3 regions of the Ensifer sp. EB106-05-01-XG146 genome follow, and region 1 is predicted to be linked to each of the others. Evidence: riboswitches for the same ligand, from Rfam matches in the RefSeq annotation. Region 1 holds a riboswitch; each other region holds the start of a gene.
The links. Region 1 has a riboswitch for thiamine pyrophosphate ahead of thiC (phosphomethylpyrimidine synthase ThiC). Riboswitches for the same ligand answer to the same signal wherever they lie in the genome.

Region 1 (4,916 bases):
CGCCGCCAGCAACTGGCGCGAGCCGACGAGTTTCGTCGGCAACGACTATGCCTTCCGCGAATATTTCCGCATGGCGATGCGCGACGGCAAGGCCGAGCATTTCGCCATGGGCAACGTCAGCAAGCGGCCGGGCCTCTACATTTCGCGTCGGGTCCAGGGTCCTGACGGCCCGATCGGCGTCGTCGTCGCCAAGCTCGAATTCGACGATGTGGAAGCCGAATGGCTCGCCTCCGGCAAGCCGGTCTACGTCACCGACCGGCGCGGCATCGTGCTGATCACCAGCTTCCCCTCCTGGCGCTTCATGACGACCAGAACAATTCCACGCGACCGCGTCGCCGCCATCCGCGACAGCCTGCAATTTGGCGATGCCTCGCTGCTGCCGCTGCCCTTCCGCGACATCGAGCCGACCAGCGACGGCTCCAGCGAGTTGCGTGCGCTTTTGCCCGGCGACAGCGAGCGGCAGTTCCTGCGGGTCGAGACCATGGTGCCGACCACGAGCTGGCGGCTGGAGCAACTGGCGCCGCTCGATGGTGCGATTTCGGCGGCAACCCGTGAAGCCCGGCTTCTCGCGCTCGCCGTCATCGTGCCGCTGCTGGCGCTCGCCGCTTTCCTGCTGCGCCGACGCCAGGCCCTGACGCTGGTCGCCACAAGGGAGCGTGCCGCGCGTGACGAACTGGAGCGCCGCGTGGCGGAACGCACCCATGACCTGAGCTTGGCGCGCGATCATCTGGAAACGGAGATCGCCGACCACAGGCGCACCGGCGAGAAACTGCAGGCGGTGCAGCAGGAGCTGGTTCAGGCCAACCGGCTGGCGATCCTCGGCCAGGTCGCCGCCGGCGTCGCCCACGAGATCAACCAGCCGGTCGCCACCATCCGCGCCTATGCCGACAACGCCCGCACCTTCCTCGAACGCGGCCAGCAGCAGACCGCGGTCGAGAACCTTGTCAGCATCGCCGAACTGACCGATCGGGTCGGCACCATCACCGACGAACTCAGAAGCTTCGCTCGCAAGGGCCGCTTCGTCGCCGAGCCGACGCCCATGCGCGACGTGATCGAGGGGGCGATGATGCTGCTGCGCAGCCGCTTTGCCGGCCGCATGGATGCGATCGTCATCGACCTGCCGGAAAATGGCCTCAGCGTCCTCGGCAGCCACATCCGGCTCGAGCAGGTGCTGATCAACCTTTTGCAAAATGCCCTGGAAGCGCTCGGCACGCGCAGCGACGCCGAGATCCGCGTGCGCTGCAAGGACAGCCCCTCCGGGACGGTTTTGCTCGTCGTTGCCGATAACGGCCCAGGCATTCCCCTGCACATCCACGAGGATCTGTTCACGCCGTTCAACACCTCGAAGGATGAAGGGCTCGGCCTCGGCCTTGCCATCTCCAAGGAGATCGTCGCCGACTATGGCGGCGATATCACCGTCGAAACCAGCGACAGGGGCACCGTCTTCACGGTTCGCCTGAAGAGGGCCTGAGCGATGCAGCCGACCGTCTATCTCGTCGACGACGACAACCATCTGCGCAAGGCGATGACGCAGACGCTGGAACTCGCCGGCCTCGCCGTTACCCCTTTTGCCAGCGCTGCCGAAGCGTTGAAGACGCTGGATGCGAATTTCGACGGAGTCGTCGTCAGCGATATCCGCATGCCGGGCATCGACGGCCTCGCCTTCTTCCGCCGCATCGAAGCTTTCGACGCGGATCTGCCGGTGATCCTGGTGACCGGCCATGGCGACATCCCGATGGCAGTGCAGGCGCTGCAGGATGGCGTCTACGACTTCATCCCCAAACCCTTTGCCGCCGACCGGCTGGTGCAGAGCGTGCATCGCGCGCTGGAAAAACGCCGGCTCGTGATGGAAAACCGCGCGCTGAAACGGGCCGCCGAGACGGCCGGCGACAGCCTGCCGCTGATCGGCCAGACGCCGGTCATGGAACGTTTGCGCCAGACGATCCGGCACATTGCCGATACCGATGTCGACGTGCTCGTCGCCGGCGAGACGGGCAGCGGCAAGGAGGTGGTGGCGACGCTGCTCCACAATTGGAGCCGACGCCGCAACGGCAACTTCGTGGCGCTGAATTGCGGGGCGCTGCCCGAAACGGTGATCGAAAGCGAACTCTTCGGCCACGAACAGGGCGCCTTCACCGGCGCCTTGAAGAAGCGCATCGGCCGGATCGAGCATGCGAGCGGCGGCACGCTGTTCCTCGACGAGATCGAGGCGATGCCACCGGCGACTCAAGTGAAGATGCTGCGCGTTCTGGAAGCGCGCGAAATCACGCCGCTTGGCACCAACCAGGTTCGTCCGGTCGATATCCGCGTCATCGCGGCTGCCAAAATCGATCTTGGCGACCCGGCGCAGCGCGGCGATTTCCGGGAAGACCTCTACTTTAGATTGAATGTCGTAACGCTGTCGATCCCACCGCTGCGCGAACGCCGAGACGATATCCCGCTGCTCTTCTCGCACTTCCTGACCCGGGCGGCCGAGCGCTTCAAGCGCGACGCGCCTGTGGTCACATCGGCCGTGCAGAGACATCTGATGACGCATGCCTGGCCGGGCAATGTGCGCGAGCTCTCGCACTTTGCAGAACGCGTGGCGCTTGGTGTCGAAGGTCCGCTGGGACAGCCGATTGCGCCCGCCGAACAGCCTGGATTTGCGCTCCCGGAACGGCTCGAACGCTACGAGGCGGAGATCCTGAAAGAGGTGTTGCGGGCTCAGCGCGGCGACGTCAAGGCGACGATCGAGGCGCTCGGCATTCCGCGCAAGACATTCTACGACAAGCTCCAGCGCCACGGCATCAACCGTGCCGATTACGCCGAGCGGGCCGCACCGGAAAAGGCCGGCCGCTAGCGTCAAACCCGAATCCGTCACCACACGCAATAGGTGCATCTTTGTCGGCAGGCGAATTCACGCTTGACGACCCGGGCCGATCGATGGCTATGATCTAGGCATTCACCAGGGGGGTCCCGCAAGGGGCTGAGATTCTGCTGGATGGCCGGCTTGCCGGCTGTGGCGCAGTGACCCGTTGAACCTGATCCAGTTCATACTGGCGTAGGGACGGTGCAGATATCGAAGCCAGGATTCCGTGCGTCCAGCATCTGGCGGAGCGTCTTTCATCTTTCCGGCATCAGAACTGGGTCTCCAATTGCAAACTTGGAGCCTCGTCATGAATATTGCCACCAAACCCGCAGCCCTCACGGTCACGCAAGGACCGCTTCCCGCCTCCCGCAAGATCCACAAGCCGGGCGTGCTTCATCCGGATATCCGCGTGCCGATGCGCGAGATTGCGCTCCACCCGACGTCGGGCGAGCAACCGGTTACGGTCTATGATTCCTCCGGCGCCTACACCGCCGACGACGCCGAGATCCGCATCGAGGACGGCCTGCCGCGGCTGCGCCGCAACTGGATCGTCGACCGCGGCGATGTGGAAACCTGTGAGGGACGCGTGGTCCGCCCCGAGGACAACGGCTTTGTGAGCGGCGACAGGCTGACACCGACCTTCCCGTTCCAGCATGCGCCGCTGAAGGCCACGGGCGGCCGCGCAGTGACCCAGCTTGCCTATGCCCGCGCCGGCATCATCACGCCGGAAATGGAGTTCGTGGCGATCCGCGAAAATCTCGGCCGCGACGCGGCGCGTGCGAAAGTCCGCGACGGCGAGAGCTTCGGCGCCCACATCCCCGATCACGTGACACCCGAATTCGTGCGCCAGGAAATTGCCAGCGGTCGCGCGATCCTGCCTGCCAACATCAACCATCCGGAATCCGAGCCGATGATCATCGGCCGTAATTTTCTGGTGAAGATCAATGCCAATATCGGCAACTCCGCCGTCACCTCGTCGATGGCGGAAGAGGTCGAAAAGATGGTCTGGGCGACGCGCTGGGGCGCCGACACCGTCATGGACCTTTCGACCGGCCGCAACATCCACAACATCCGCGAATGGATCATCCGCAACTCACCGGTTCCGATCGGCACCGTGCCGCTTTACCAGGCGCTGGAAAAGGTCAACGGCATTGCCGAGGACCTCACCTGGGAAGTCTATCGCGACACGCTGATCGAGCAGGCTGAACAGGGCGTCGACTATTTCACCATCCATGCCGGCGTCCGGCTGCACTACATCCCGCTCACCGTCGATCGCGTCACCGGCATCGTTTCGCGCGGCGGCTCGATCATGGCCAAGTGGTGTCTGCATCACCATCGCGAGAGCTTCCTTTACGAGCATTTCGAGGAAATCTGCGACATCTGCCGCGCCTATGACGTCTCCTTCTCGCTCGGCGACGGCCTGCGCCCCGGCTCGATCGCCGATGCCAACGACGCGGCACAATTCGCCGAACTCGAAACGCTCGGCGAGCTCACCAAGATCGCCTGGGCCAAGGATTGTCAGGTGATGATCGAAGGCCCCGGCCACGTGCCGATGCACAAGATCAAGGAGAACATGGACAAGCAACTCGCCGTCTGCGGCGAGGCGCCGTTCTACACACTCGGACCGCTGACGACGGACATTGCGCCCGGCTACGACCACATCACGTCGGGCATCGGCGCGGCGATGATCGGCTGGTTCGGCACCGCCATGCTCTGCTACGTCACGCCGAAGGAGCATCTGGGTCTTCCCGATCGCAACGACGTCAAGGTCGGCGTCATCACCTACAAGATCGCCGCCCATGCCGCCGATCTCGCCAAGGGCCATCCGGCCGCCCAGCTGCGCGACGACGCGCTGTCGCGCGCGCGCTTCGAATTCCGCTGGGAGGACCAGTTCAACCTCTCGCTCGACCCGGAGACGGCCCGTAACTTCCACGACGAGACACTGCCGAAGGAAGCGCACAAGGTCGCGCATTTCTGCTCCATGTGCGGCCCGAAATTCTGCTCGATGCGGATCTCGCACGACATCCGCGCAGAAGCGCAGAAGGAAGGCCTGGAGGCAATGGCCGCG
Region 2 (4,916 bases), on a different contig from region 1:
ACGGCGCACAGTGCGGCCACCGGTCATGCCCTCTTCCGGCTCGGTCGCCAGATGACGAAGCAGGAGCAGCAGCAGGCCGGTCATGGCGATCTGCAGGGCTGACAGCGCGATCGCGCGCGGCGGATCGAAATCGAAACGCAGCGCCTGGTAGATCGCCACTTCGATTGTGCTGGCCGCAGGCCCGCCGCCGAGCGTCAGCACGAGGGTGAAGCTGGTGGCGCAGAGCATGAAGACGAGGCCGGCGGCACCCGGCAGGAGGCCGCGCAGCACGGGCCATTCGATGAAGCGAAAGAGTGCGCGTGACGGCATGCCGAGATTGGCGGCGCTGCGCCAGTATTCGGCGGGGATGCGCTCGAGCCCGGCCAGGAACAGGCGCGCTGCAAGCGGCATGTTGAAGAAGACGTGGGCAAGCAGGATGCCGAACAGGCCGTAAATGCTGACGGGCTGCGCGAGGCCGAGCCAGCGTAGGCCGGAATTGAGGAAACCCTGCCGCCCCCAGATCTCGATCAGCCCGAGTGCGCCAACCAGAACCGGCAGTCCGAGTGGCAGCGCCATCAAGCGCAGCAGCCAGATGCGGCCGGGGAACTGCGGTCGTCGCGCTAGCGCCCGGGCGACGGGGATGGCAAAGAGCACGGACAGCAACGTCGAGAGGGTCGCCTGCAGCAGCGTGAAGCGGGTGACGCGCCAGATGTAGGCGTCGAACAGCGCATCGTCGCTCGCGCCGCCCGTCTGGCTCAGCAAGGCGACGATCGCAAGACCGACGAAAAGGACGAAGACGCCGAGGCAGGCTGCCCCGGCGACCACTGTCATACGATTTTCGCGCAGTGCGAACAATCCGGCCTCAGTTCTTGCTCATGGCGGCAAGCCATTCGTCGATCCAGGCCTTGCGGTTCTTGGCGACGTCCTCCGAGGGCAGGAGGAAGGTGTTTTCCGGCTTGACCAGCTTATTGAAGGCGTCCGGCAGCGGCTCCTTGGTCGCTGCGACCGGCATCATCCAGTTCGTCGTCGGGATGATCGACTGGAAGTCCGGACCGGTCATGAAGGCGAGGAACTGCTTTGCCAGTTCCGGCTCCTTGGCGTTCTTGGTCATGCCGGCGACTTCGATCTGGATGTAGTGCCCTTCGGAGAAGGCAGCGGCCTGATAGCGCTCGGTGTTTTCCGCGACCATGTGGTAGGCCGGCGACGTGGTGTAGGACAGCACCATCGGCGCCTCGCCCTTGGTGAAGAGGCCATAGGCTTCCGACCAGCCGGGGGTGACGGTCAGAACGCGGTCCTTCAGCTTCGTCCAGGCGGCACCCGCCTCATCGCCATAGACGGCCTTGACCCAGAGCAGGAGGCCGAGGCCCGGCGTCGACGTACGCGGATCCTCGATGACGATCTTCTGCGACGGGTCGCCTTCTACCAGCTCCTTCAGGCTCTTCGGCGGCGTCTTCAGCGTCTCGGTGTCGTAGACGACGGCGAAGTGGCCGTAGTCATAGGGCAGGAACGTGTCGTCGGAGAAGTTGCCGGGAACGGTGACGCCGGTTGCCTCGACGCCGTGCGGCGCGAAGAAGCCCGTTGCCTTGGCTTCCGCAACGAGGTTGGTGTCGAGGCCAAGCACGATGTCGGCCTTGGAAGCCTCGCCTTCGAGCTTCAGGCGGGTGAGCAGCTCGACGCCGTCGGCCACGCCGACATAGTTGACCTTGCATTCGCAGGTCTTCTCGAAGGCTTCTGCGACCTTGGCGCCCGGGCCCCATTCGGTGATAAAGCTCTCATAGGTGTACACCGTCAGCGTCTTGTCGGCGGCGGTCGCGGCGCCGGAGAAAACAAGGCTCGCGGCCGTCGCAAGGGCTAGCCGGCTAAAGAATTTAAGTTGCGATGAATTGGACATGGCGAGGACCTCTCTCCCAAAGTTCGTTGTTGCATGGGAAAAGGGCGTATCGATCCGATCGCGTCTAATCCCTCCGCCGGTATGAGCCGGATCAGGTTCCGCGGGTTGGCGTTTTGACGCCTCTCAGCCTCCGGCCGCAATGCGGTCGGGAGGCACCCCGTTAGAGCGGCAAGAGATTTACCGCTGCCTCGGTCCCATGGCAAGCGATGTTTACGGCGAAGCAAGGGGACGCCTGGCCAGCACAATGGCTCGTGTTTGCGTATGCCGCCAACTGCGCTACACAACGGCAGCGAGGAGGAAATGTCATGCCCGATATGCTTGTTCGACTTTATGCCCTGCCGGCTGAACCTCAGTCGAAGCTTGGCCTTGGCATCAGCATTCGCCGCGCCATGGCGCCGGAGCGCCGCCTGGTCGTTTCCTGGATTGAAAAGACTTTCGGTGCCGGATGGGCGGGCGAGGCGGAAGCCGCCTTTTCCTCCACCCCGACGCGCATGCACGTCGCTGTCCATGACGAAAAGATCGTCGGCTTTTCCTGCCACGACGTAACGGCACTCGGCTTCTTCGGTCCGACCGGCGTCGACGAAAGCATGCGCGGGCAGGGGATCGGTGAGGCACTGTTGCTTGCAAGCCTCACGGCCATGCGCGAGGCCGGCTATGGCTACGCGATTATCGGCGGCGTCGGGCCGGCGAAGTTCTACGAGCGGGTGGCCGGCGCCGTCGAAATTCCGGATTCGACCCCCGGCATTTATGCCGGCATGCTTTTTCCCGATCCGGTGCCCGAGGGGCATTGATGGTCTGACCAAAATATCGAGAACCGCTCGTTCGACGGTTTTCTTCGTTTTCCTTCGGCGGTCCTTTGCGCTATGGGCTTTGCCATGGCTCGATCGACCTTCACCATTCTGCTTGGCGGCGCCCTTTCGCTGACCGACCGGCTGGCTCACCAGCTGGCCGCAAGTCGCTTCATTGCGGCTGACGGCGGCATGCGCCATGCCCGATTGCTCGGCATCGTGCCGGATGTCTGGGTCGGTGATTTCGACTCGACCGAGGAAGCCCTTCTTGCGGACTACGCCTCCGTCCCGCGCGAGCCCTATCCGGCGGCGAAGGCCGCGACGGACGGGGAGATCGCGGTCGAGGCGGCGCTGTCGCGTGGAGCCGATCGCCTGATTTTCGCCGGCGCCCTCGGCGGTACCCGCAGCGATCACGCCTTCATGCACCTGCTGCATGCCGTCGCCCTTGCCGAGCGTGGCCTTTCCGTGTTGATGACCTCGGGCGAGGAAGAGGCCTATCCGCTGCTGGCCGGCTCGCTCGACCTCGACCTACCCAAGGGCTGCCTCTTCTCGGTGCTCGGGTTGACCGAGCTTACCGGTCTTTCGATCGTCAATGCGCGCTATCCGCTCGACGATTTCACCTTGCCGTTCGGCTCGTCCCGAACCGTTTCCAACGTTGCGGAGGGTCCCCTTCGCTTCACTCTCCAGAGCGGTCGCGCCATTGTGCTCGCCCGCCCCTATGATCTTTCCGGAGCCTGAGCCTTGGCGCCTCCCATTCTGAAACTCGACGACATCTTCCTCACCTTCGGCGGCGCGCCGCTGCTAGCCGGCGCCAATTTTCAAGTCGAACCGGGCGACCGCATCTGTCTGGTCGGCCGCAACGGCTCGGGCAAGTCGACGCTGATGAAGATTGCCGCGGGCCTGGCCGAGGCGCAGTCGGGCGAAATCTTCCGCCATCCCTCCGCGACCATCCGCTATCTGCACCAGGCGCCGGATTTCGACGGCTACGACACGGTGCAGACCTATGCCGAGGCAGGACTCGGCCCGAGTGACGATCCCTATCGCGTCGCCTATCTGCTGCAGCACCTGGGGTTGACCGGCGAGGAAGACCCGAAGCGCCTTTCGGGCGGTGAGGCGCGTCGCGCGGCGCTTGCCCGTGTCATGGCGCCGGAGCCGGATATCCTGCTGCTCGACGAGCCGACCAACCATCTCGATCTGCCGACGATCGAATGGCTGGAAGACGAACTGATCCGCAGCCGTTCGGCGCTCGTTCTGATCTCGCACGACCGGCGCTTCCTGGAGAAGGTCTCGACCGCGACCGTCTGGCTCGACCGTGGCCAGTCGCGGCGGCTCGACCGCGGCTTTGCCCATTTCGAGGCTTGGCGTGACGAGGTGCTGGAGGCCGAGGAGCTGGAACAGCACAAGCTCGGCAAGGCGATCGAGCGCGAGGAACATTGGCTGCGCTACGGCGTGACCGCTCGACGCAAGCGCAACATGCGCCGCCTCGGTGAGCTGCAGACCATGCGGGCGACCTATCGCGGCCACAAGGGGCCGCAGGGAACGGTACAGGCGACGGCCGCCGACGCCAAGGAATCGGGCAAGCTGGTGATCGAGGCGGAGAAGGTCACCAAGGCCTATGGCGAGCGCACCATCGTCGCGCCGTTCTCGATCCGCGTGCACCGCGGCGACCGCATCGGTCTGGTCGGCCCGAACGGCGCCGGCAAGACGACGCTCCTGAAGATCCTGACCGGACAGATCGAGCCGGATACGGGCACGGTCAAGCTCGGCACCAATCTCGAAATCGCGACGCTTGACCAGAAGCGCGAAGACCTCAATCTCGACGACACGCTGGCGCACTACCTGACGGACGGGCGCGGCGACAACCTGCTGGTCAATGGCGAGCAGCGCCACGTCACCGGCTACATGAAGGACTTCCTGTTCCAGCCAGAGCAGGCGCGCACCCCGATCCGCGAGCTTTCGGGCGGCGAGCGCGCAAGGCTGATGCTGGCGCGCATCCTCGCGCGAGCAACCAACCTTCTGATCCTCGACGAGCCGACCAACGATCTCGACATCGAGACGCTCGACCTTTTGCAGGAGATCGTCGCCGGTTTTGCCGGAACTGTCATCCTCGTCAGCCACGACCGCGACTTCCTCGACCGCACCGTCACCTCGACGATTGCGCCGGCCAATCCGGAGGCGCCGGATGGACGCTGGATCGAGTATGCCGGCGGCTATTCCGACATGATGGCGCAGCGCAAGGGCGCGATCGAGGAGAAGCG
Region 3 (4,916 bases), 140 kb from region 1:
GGGCTTCAAGGCATGGGGCAATGCGGATCCGGCGATCGATGCGGCGCTGAAGCGGCTCTACGACTGGTGCCGCGACAACAGCGTGCCGATCATGGCGCATGCGGAAAACAGCATCGGCGCCGGCTGCGGCTATGGCAATATGGCGAGCCCCGCCTACTGGAAGAAGCTGCTCGACACCAACCGTTACAATGACTTGCGGATCAATCTGGCGCATTTCGGCGCTTTCGATGAAGTCATTCGCCCAGGCGCACCGACGGGGGTCATGGTGTCCTGCGCCCAGGACAAATTCTCCGGTCCGCCGACCTGGGAGGACATCATTGGCGAGACGATCGGCCACGGGCGCCGGCCGAACCTGTTTGCCGACCTGAGCTACCTGAGCGAGCTCGTCACCGACAACACGCCCGGGCTGCACGAAAAAATCCGCGCGCTGCTCGACAAATGGCTGCGGGACTACGATCCCGATGCGCGCCATCTGATGTTCGGCACCGACTGGTCGATGATGGCGCTGGAGAAGGACTACAACGCCTACGTCCCGCGGATCGCCCAGCAACTGAAGGAGGCCAATGTGAGCGAGGAGGACCAGCAGAACATCTTCTGGAAGAACGCCTCCCGTTACCTCGGCCTCGACCGGCCGGGGCCGACCCGCCAGCGGCTCGCCACCTATTGTCGCAAGCGTGGCCTGGACGCCTCCTGGCTCTCGCAGCTGGAGATCGCCTGACCGCGAAACTGCTACCCGCGGTCCGGCACGTGCCTATCGCCACGGTGCGGTTCTGGCGATCCATTCGCGCGTCCGGCCTTCCGGGTCGGCGTTGCGGGTGATGTCGGTAACGACGGCGGCGATGTCGGCGCCGTGCTCGAAGACGCCGGCGATCCGCTCGACGTTGAGGCCGCCGATGGCGACCAGCGGCAGCAACCCGACACGGTTCCGCCAGGCGGCAAGGCGCGGCAGTCCCTGCGGCGCCCACTTCATAGCCTTGAGAATGGTCGGGTAAACCGGTCCGAGCGCGACATAGTCGGGCTTGGCAGCAAGTGCTGTCTCCAGTTCCGTCTCGTCATGGGTGCTGAGTCCGAGCTTCAGGCCGGCGGCGCGGATTGCAGTAAGGTCGGCCTCCGCCAGGTCCTCCTGGCCGAGATGGACGAAGTCGCAGCCTTCCGCGATCGCCAGTTGCCAGTAGTCGTTGACGATGAGCTGGCAGCCCTGCTCGTCGCAAACGGCCTTGGCCGCGCGGATCTCGCGGCGGATCTCCGCTTCCGTACGATCCTTGACGCGTAGCTGCACCAGCTTGACGCCGAGCGGCACCAGCCGCTCGATCCAATCCGTGCTGTCGACGATGAGATAGAAGGGGTCAAGTTTCACGCAAACACCGCCTTTCCGATGACGGGGGTGGAAGGGACGGCAAAATCGCGCGGCTCGAGCATGCCCGCCTCGAAGGCCTGCCGGCCGGCATCGATCGCGCCCGCGAACGCAGCGGCCATCAGCGCGGGCTTGGCGGCGCCGGCGACGGCGGTGTTGAGCAGGACGGCATCGAAGCCGAACTCCATCACCGTCGTTGCGTGCGAGGGCCGGCCGATGCCGGCATCGACGATCAGCGGCACATCGGGAAAGTTGGCCCGCATTGCCCTGAGCGCCTGGATGTTCTGCGGCCCCATGGCGCTGCCGATCGGCGCGCACCAGGGCATCAGCACCTTGCAGCCGGCTTCCACGAGCCGTTCGGCAACCACGAGATCATCCGTGGTGTAGGGAAAGACTTCGAACCCTTCGGCCGAGAGGATGCGCGCCGCCTCGACCAGCCCGAAGACATCGGGCTGCAGCGTATCGTGGTGGCCGATCACTTCGAGTTTCAGCCAGTTGGTGCCGAAGACCTCGCGCGCCATCTTGGCCGTCAACACCGCCTCTGACACCGAGTGGCAGCCGGCGGTGTTCGGCAGCACGTGCACGCCGAGCGCCCGGATCAGTTCGAAGAAGGCGCCGCCCTGGCGGCCTCCGGCGGTTTCGCGCCGGAGCGAGACCGTGACGATCTCAGTGCCTGACGATCGCACCGCATCTTCCATAACGGCGGGGGAGGGGTAGCGGGCGGTGCCGAGCAGCAACCGTGAGCGCAGGTCCTGTCCATAAAGCGTCAGCATGTCTCAGCCTCCTTTCATCGGCGAGAGAATTTCGATCCGGTCCCTGTCGCTGAGCGCATGACCCGAACGGTCGGCCCGGTGCACCAGTTCGCCGTTGACGGCGGTGGCGAGCCAGTCGCCTTCGAAATCAAGGGCGGCCAGAAGCTCGGCGAGGGTGGTGACGGCGAGGTCGTGATCCTCGCCATTGACGGTCAGTCTCATGCGGCATCTCCCTTCAGGTCCTGCGCAAGCGCGAGGTCGGCTGCTTCCGCCGCCAGGGCCGGCGAAAGCAGGAAGCCATGGCGGTAAAGTCCGTTGATCGTGATGGTCTGCTCGGTGCGCAGGGCGCGCGGCAGGTTGTTGGCGAAGGCGGGGCGGACGCCGGCGCCGGTTTCGACGAGGCGCGCTTCGCCGAAGGCCGGATGCAGCGCATAGGCGGCGTTCAGCAGTTCCATGAGGGAGCGGGCGGTGATCGGTCCGCCGTCATCCGTCTCGATCATCGTCGCCCCGCACATGAAGAGGCCGCCGCCGCGCGGCACGATGTAGAGCGGGATGCGGGGATGAATGAGCCTGACCGGCCGCGACAGTTCCACGTCGCTTGTCTGCAGGTAGAGCATTTCGCCGCGCACGCCCCGCAGGCCCGGCGTTTCGCCGATGCGTGCCGCGCCGGCGCAGTCGGCGACGAGATCGTGGTGGCCATCGTCGCTCGTCTCATCGAGGAAGGTGACGCCGTGATCGACAAGCTTCTGCCGCAACCGGCTCAGCGCCCGGCGCGGGTCGAGATGCGCCTCACCGGGAAAAAACAGCGCCTCGCGGAAACGTCCGGCAAGCGCCGGTTCCAGCCGTTCGATCGCGGCGGCGTCGAGCCATTCGAAGCCGGAGGTGCGTGAGGCAAAGCGCTTGAGTTCGCCCGCATCCCGTGGCGGGGCGACGACAAGCGTGCCGTTTCGGGAAACCTCGCCCGGCAGGGCGTCGTCCCACCAGTCGATGGCGCCGATGCCCTTCGTCAGCACCACCTCTTCGGCGCTCTCGCGTTCGCACCAGGGTGCCAGCATGCCGCCGGCAAACCAGGAGGCCGCGCCGGCAAAGCCTGGTTTTTGCTCGACAACCGTCACCGCGACACCGCGGGCGCTAAGTTCATGCGCCAGACAGAGCCCTGCGACGCCGGCACCTTTGACGAGGATCCGCATGGCTCAGTGTTCCCGCGAGGCGTGGGCGGGCCGTCGTGAGGGAAGCGGGATGGTGTTGGCGGTGTGCATGCCGAGGCTCCGATTGTGGAGACCCAGTTCACGAGCGAAGGAAGGGGAAGGACGCCTTGCCGTTGAATGGTCGCGTGAACGCGACGTTTGCGGCAGCGATGTCTGCACCGTCCCTACGCCAGTATGAACTGGATCAGGTTCAACGGGTCACTGCGCCGCGCAAACCGCATAGCAGAATCTCAGCCCCTTGGCGGGACACCCCTGGTGAATGCTCCAAGCTGACCGTTCGGGGCGGTTTTTGTCAAGAGCCAGCATTCGTGTGCGATGTGATCTCAGCTGCCGAGAAAATTATCTATAATTTTGCGACGAGAAAGCGGAAGCGTTGGCGGCGTGCTGAGGGGAGGAGTGTCAGGCGGGCAGAGCGGGTCGAAAAATACCGGAGAAGCCCCGCTCGTCCTCGTTTCTCGGGTGCGTTACGCCCGATTTCGGAAATGGGAGATGCGACCGATTGATTGGTGATTGTTGCCCTGTCTCGGCGGTTTCCAGATTCACTCACGGTCAAAATACAACCAGAAGGGTATTTGCTAACACAAACTCTCCACCTGGGTGCTTGCGAACTTTGCTGGTCGATAAAATTATAGATAATATCAGATTCTATCTATTTCGCGTTTGCGATGACCTGGAGGACGAGCCGAAATGCTGGACGGAACCCTATCAACTGGCGCTAATTTTACCCCGGGCGACGCGGGCGAATCCCGCTGGACCCAAGCGGAAGCTGAAAAAATCTATAATTTGCCGTTCAACGATTTGCTCTACCGCGCACACACGGTCCATCGTGCGCAGTTCGATCCCAACGCCATCCAGATGAGCCGGCTGCTCTCGATCAAGACCGGAGGCTGCGCCGAGGATTGCGGCTATTGCAGCCAGTCCGCCCACTATCCGACCGGGCTCAAGGCATCGAAGCTGATGGAGGTCGAGCGTGTGCTTGCCGAGGCGCGACAGGCGCGCGACGGCGGTGCGACGCGCTATTGCATGGGGGCCGCCTGGCGCAGCCCGAAGGACCGCGACATGGACGCGATCGTCGCCATGATCGGCGGTGTGCGGGCGCTTGGCATGGAAACCTGCATGACGCTCGGGATGCTGACGCCGGACCAGTCCGCACGGCTCGCCGAGGCCGGGCTCGACTACTACAACCACAATGTCGATACCTCCGAACGCTTCTACGGCGAGATCATCACCACCCGCAGCTTTGCCGACCGGCTGGAGACGCTCGCGAATGTCCGCGACGCCGGCATCAAGGTCTGCGCCGGTGGCATTCTCGGCATGGGCGAAACCGCCGACGACCGGATCTCCATGCTGGTGACGCTCGCCAATCTGCCGGTGCCGCCCGAAAGCGTGCCGATCAACATGCTGATCCCGATCCCGGGCTCGAAGCTGGCCGATGCAGCGCCCGTCGATCCGATCGATTTCGTCCGCACCATCGCGCTTGCCCGCATCCTGATGCCGCTATCGCATGTCCGGCTTTCGGCCGGCCGGACCGACATGAGCGACGAGACGCAGGCGCTCTGTTTCTTCGCCGGCGCCAATTCGATCTTTGTCGGCGAAACCCTG

Region 2: linked by a shared signal. The riboswitch ahead of thiB (thiamine ABC transporter substrate binding subunit) and the one ahead of thiC (phosphomethylpyrimidine synthase ThiC) in region 1 are both predicted to bind thiamine pyrophosphate.
Region 3: linked by a shared signal. The riboswitch ahead of thiO (glycine oxidase ThiO) and the one ahead of thiC (phosphomethylpyrimidine synthase ThiC) in region 1 are both predicted to bind thiamine pyrophosphate.

The regions. Positions count from the first base shown of each region.
Region 1 is NZ_JBYTDX010000002.1:1,525,112-1,530,027, forward strand. Features, by position in the region: gene AC3WVQ_RS27095 (sensor histidine kinase) at 1-1,471, shown strand, start outside; gene AC3WVQ_RS27100 (sigma-54-dependent transcriptional regulator) at 1,475-2,839, shown strand; TPP riboswitch at 2,937-3,065, shown strand; gene thiC (phosphomethylpyrimidine synthase ThiC) at 3,156-4,916, shown strand, end outside.
Region 2 is NZ_JBYTDX010000001.1:3,578,845-3,583,760, reverse strand. Features, by position in the region: gene thiP (thiamine/thiamine pyrophosphate ABC transporter permease ThiP) at 1-834, opposite strand, end outside; gene thiB (thiamine ABC transporter substrate binding subunit) at 842-1,870, opposite strand; TPP riboswitch at 1,922-2,040, opposite strand; gene AC3WVQ_RS17755 (GNAT family N-acetyltransferase) at 2,176-2,661, shown strand; gene AC3WVQ_RS17750 (thiamine diphosphokinase) at 2,746-3,396, shown strand; gene AC3WVQ_RS17745 (ABC-F family ATP-binding cassette domain-containing protein) at 3,400-4,916, shown strand, end outside.
Region 3 is NZ_JBYTDX010000002.1:1,669,046-1,673,961, reverse strand. Features, by position in the region: gene AC3WVQ_RS27740 (amidohydrolase family protein) at 1-718, shown strand, start outside; gene AC3WVQ_RS27735 (thiamine phosphate synthase) at 752-1,357, opposite strand; gene AC3WVQ_RS27730 (thiazole synthase) at 1,354-2,127, opposite strand; gene thiS (sulfur carrier protein ThiS) at 2,131-2,328, opposite strand; gene thiO (glycine oxidase ThiO) at 2,325-3,296, opposite strand; TPP riboswitch at 3,458-3,578, opposite strand; gene bioB (biotin synthase BioB) at 4,002-4,916, shown strand, end outside.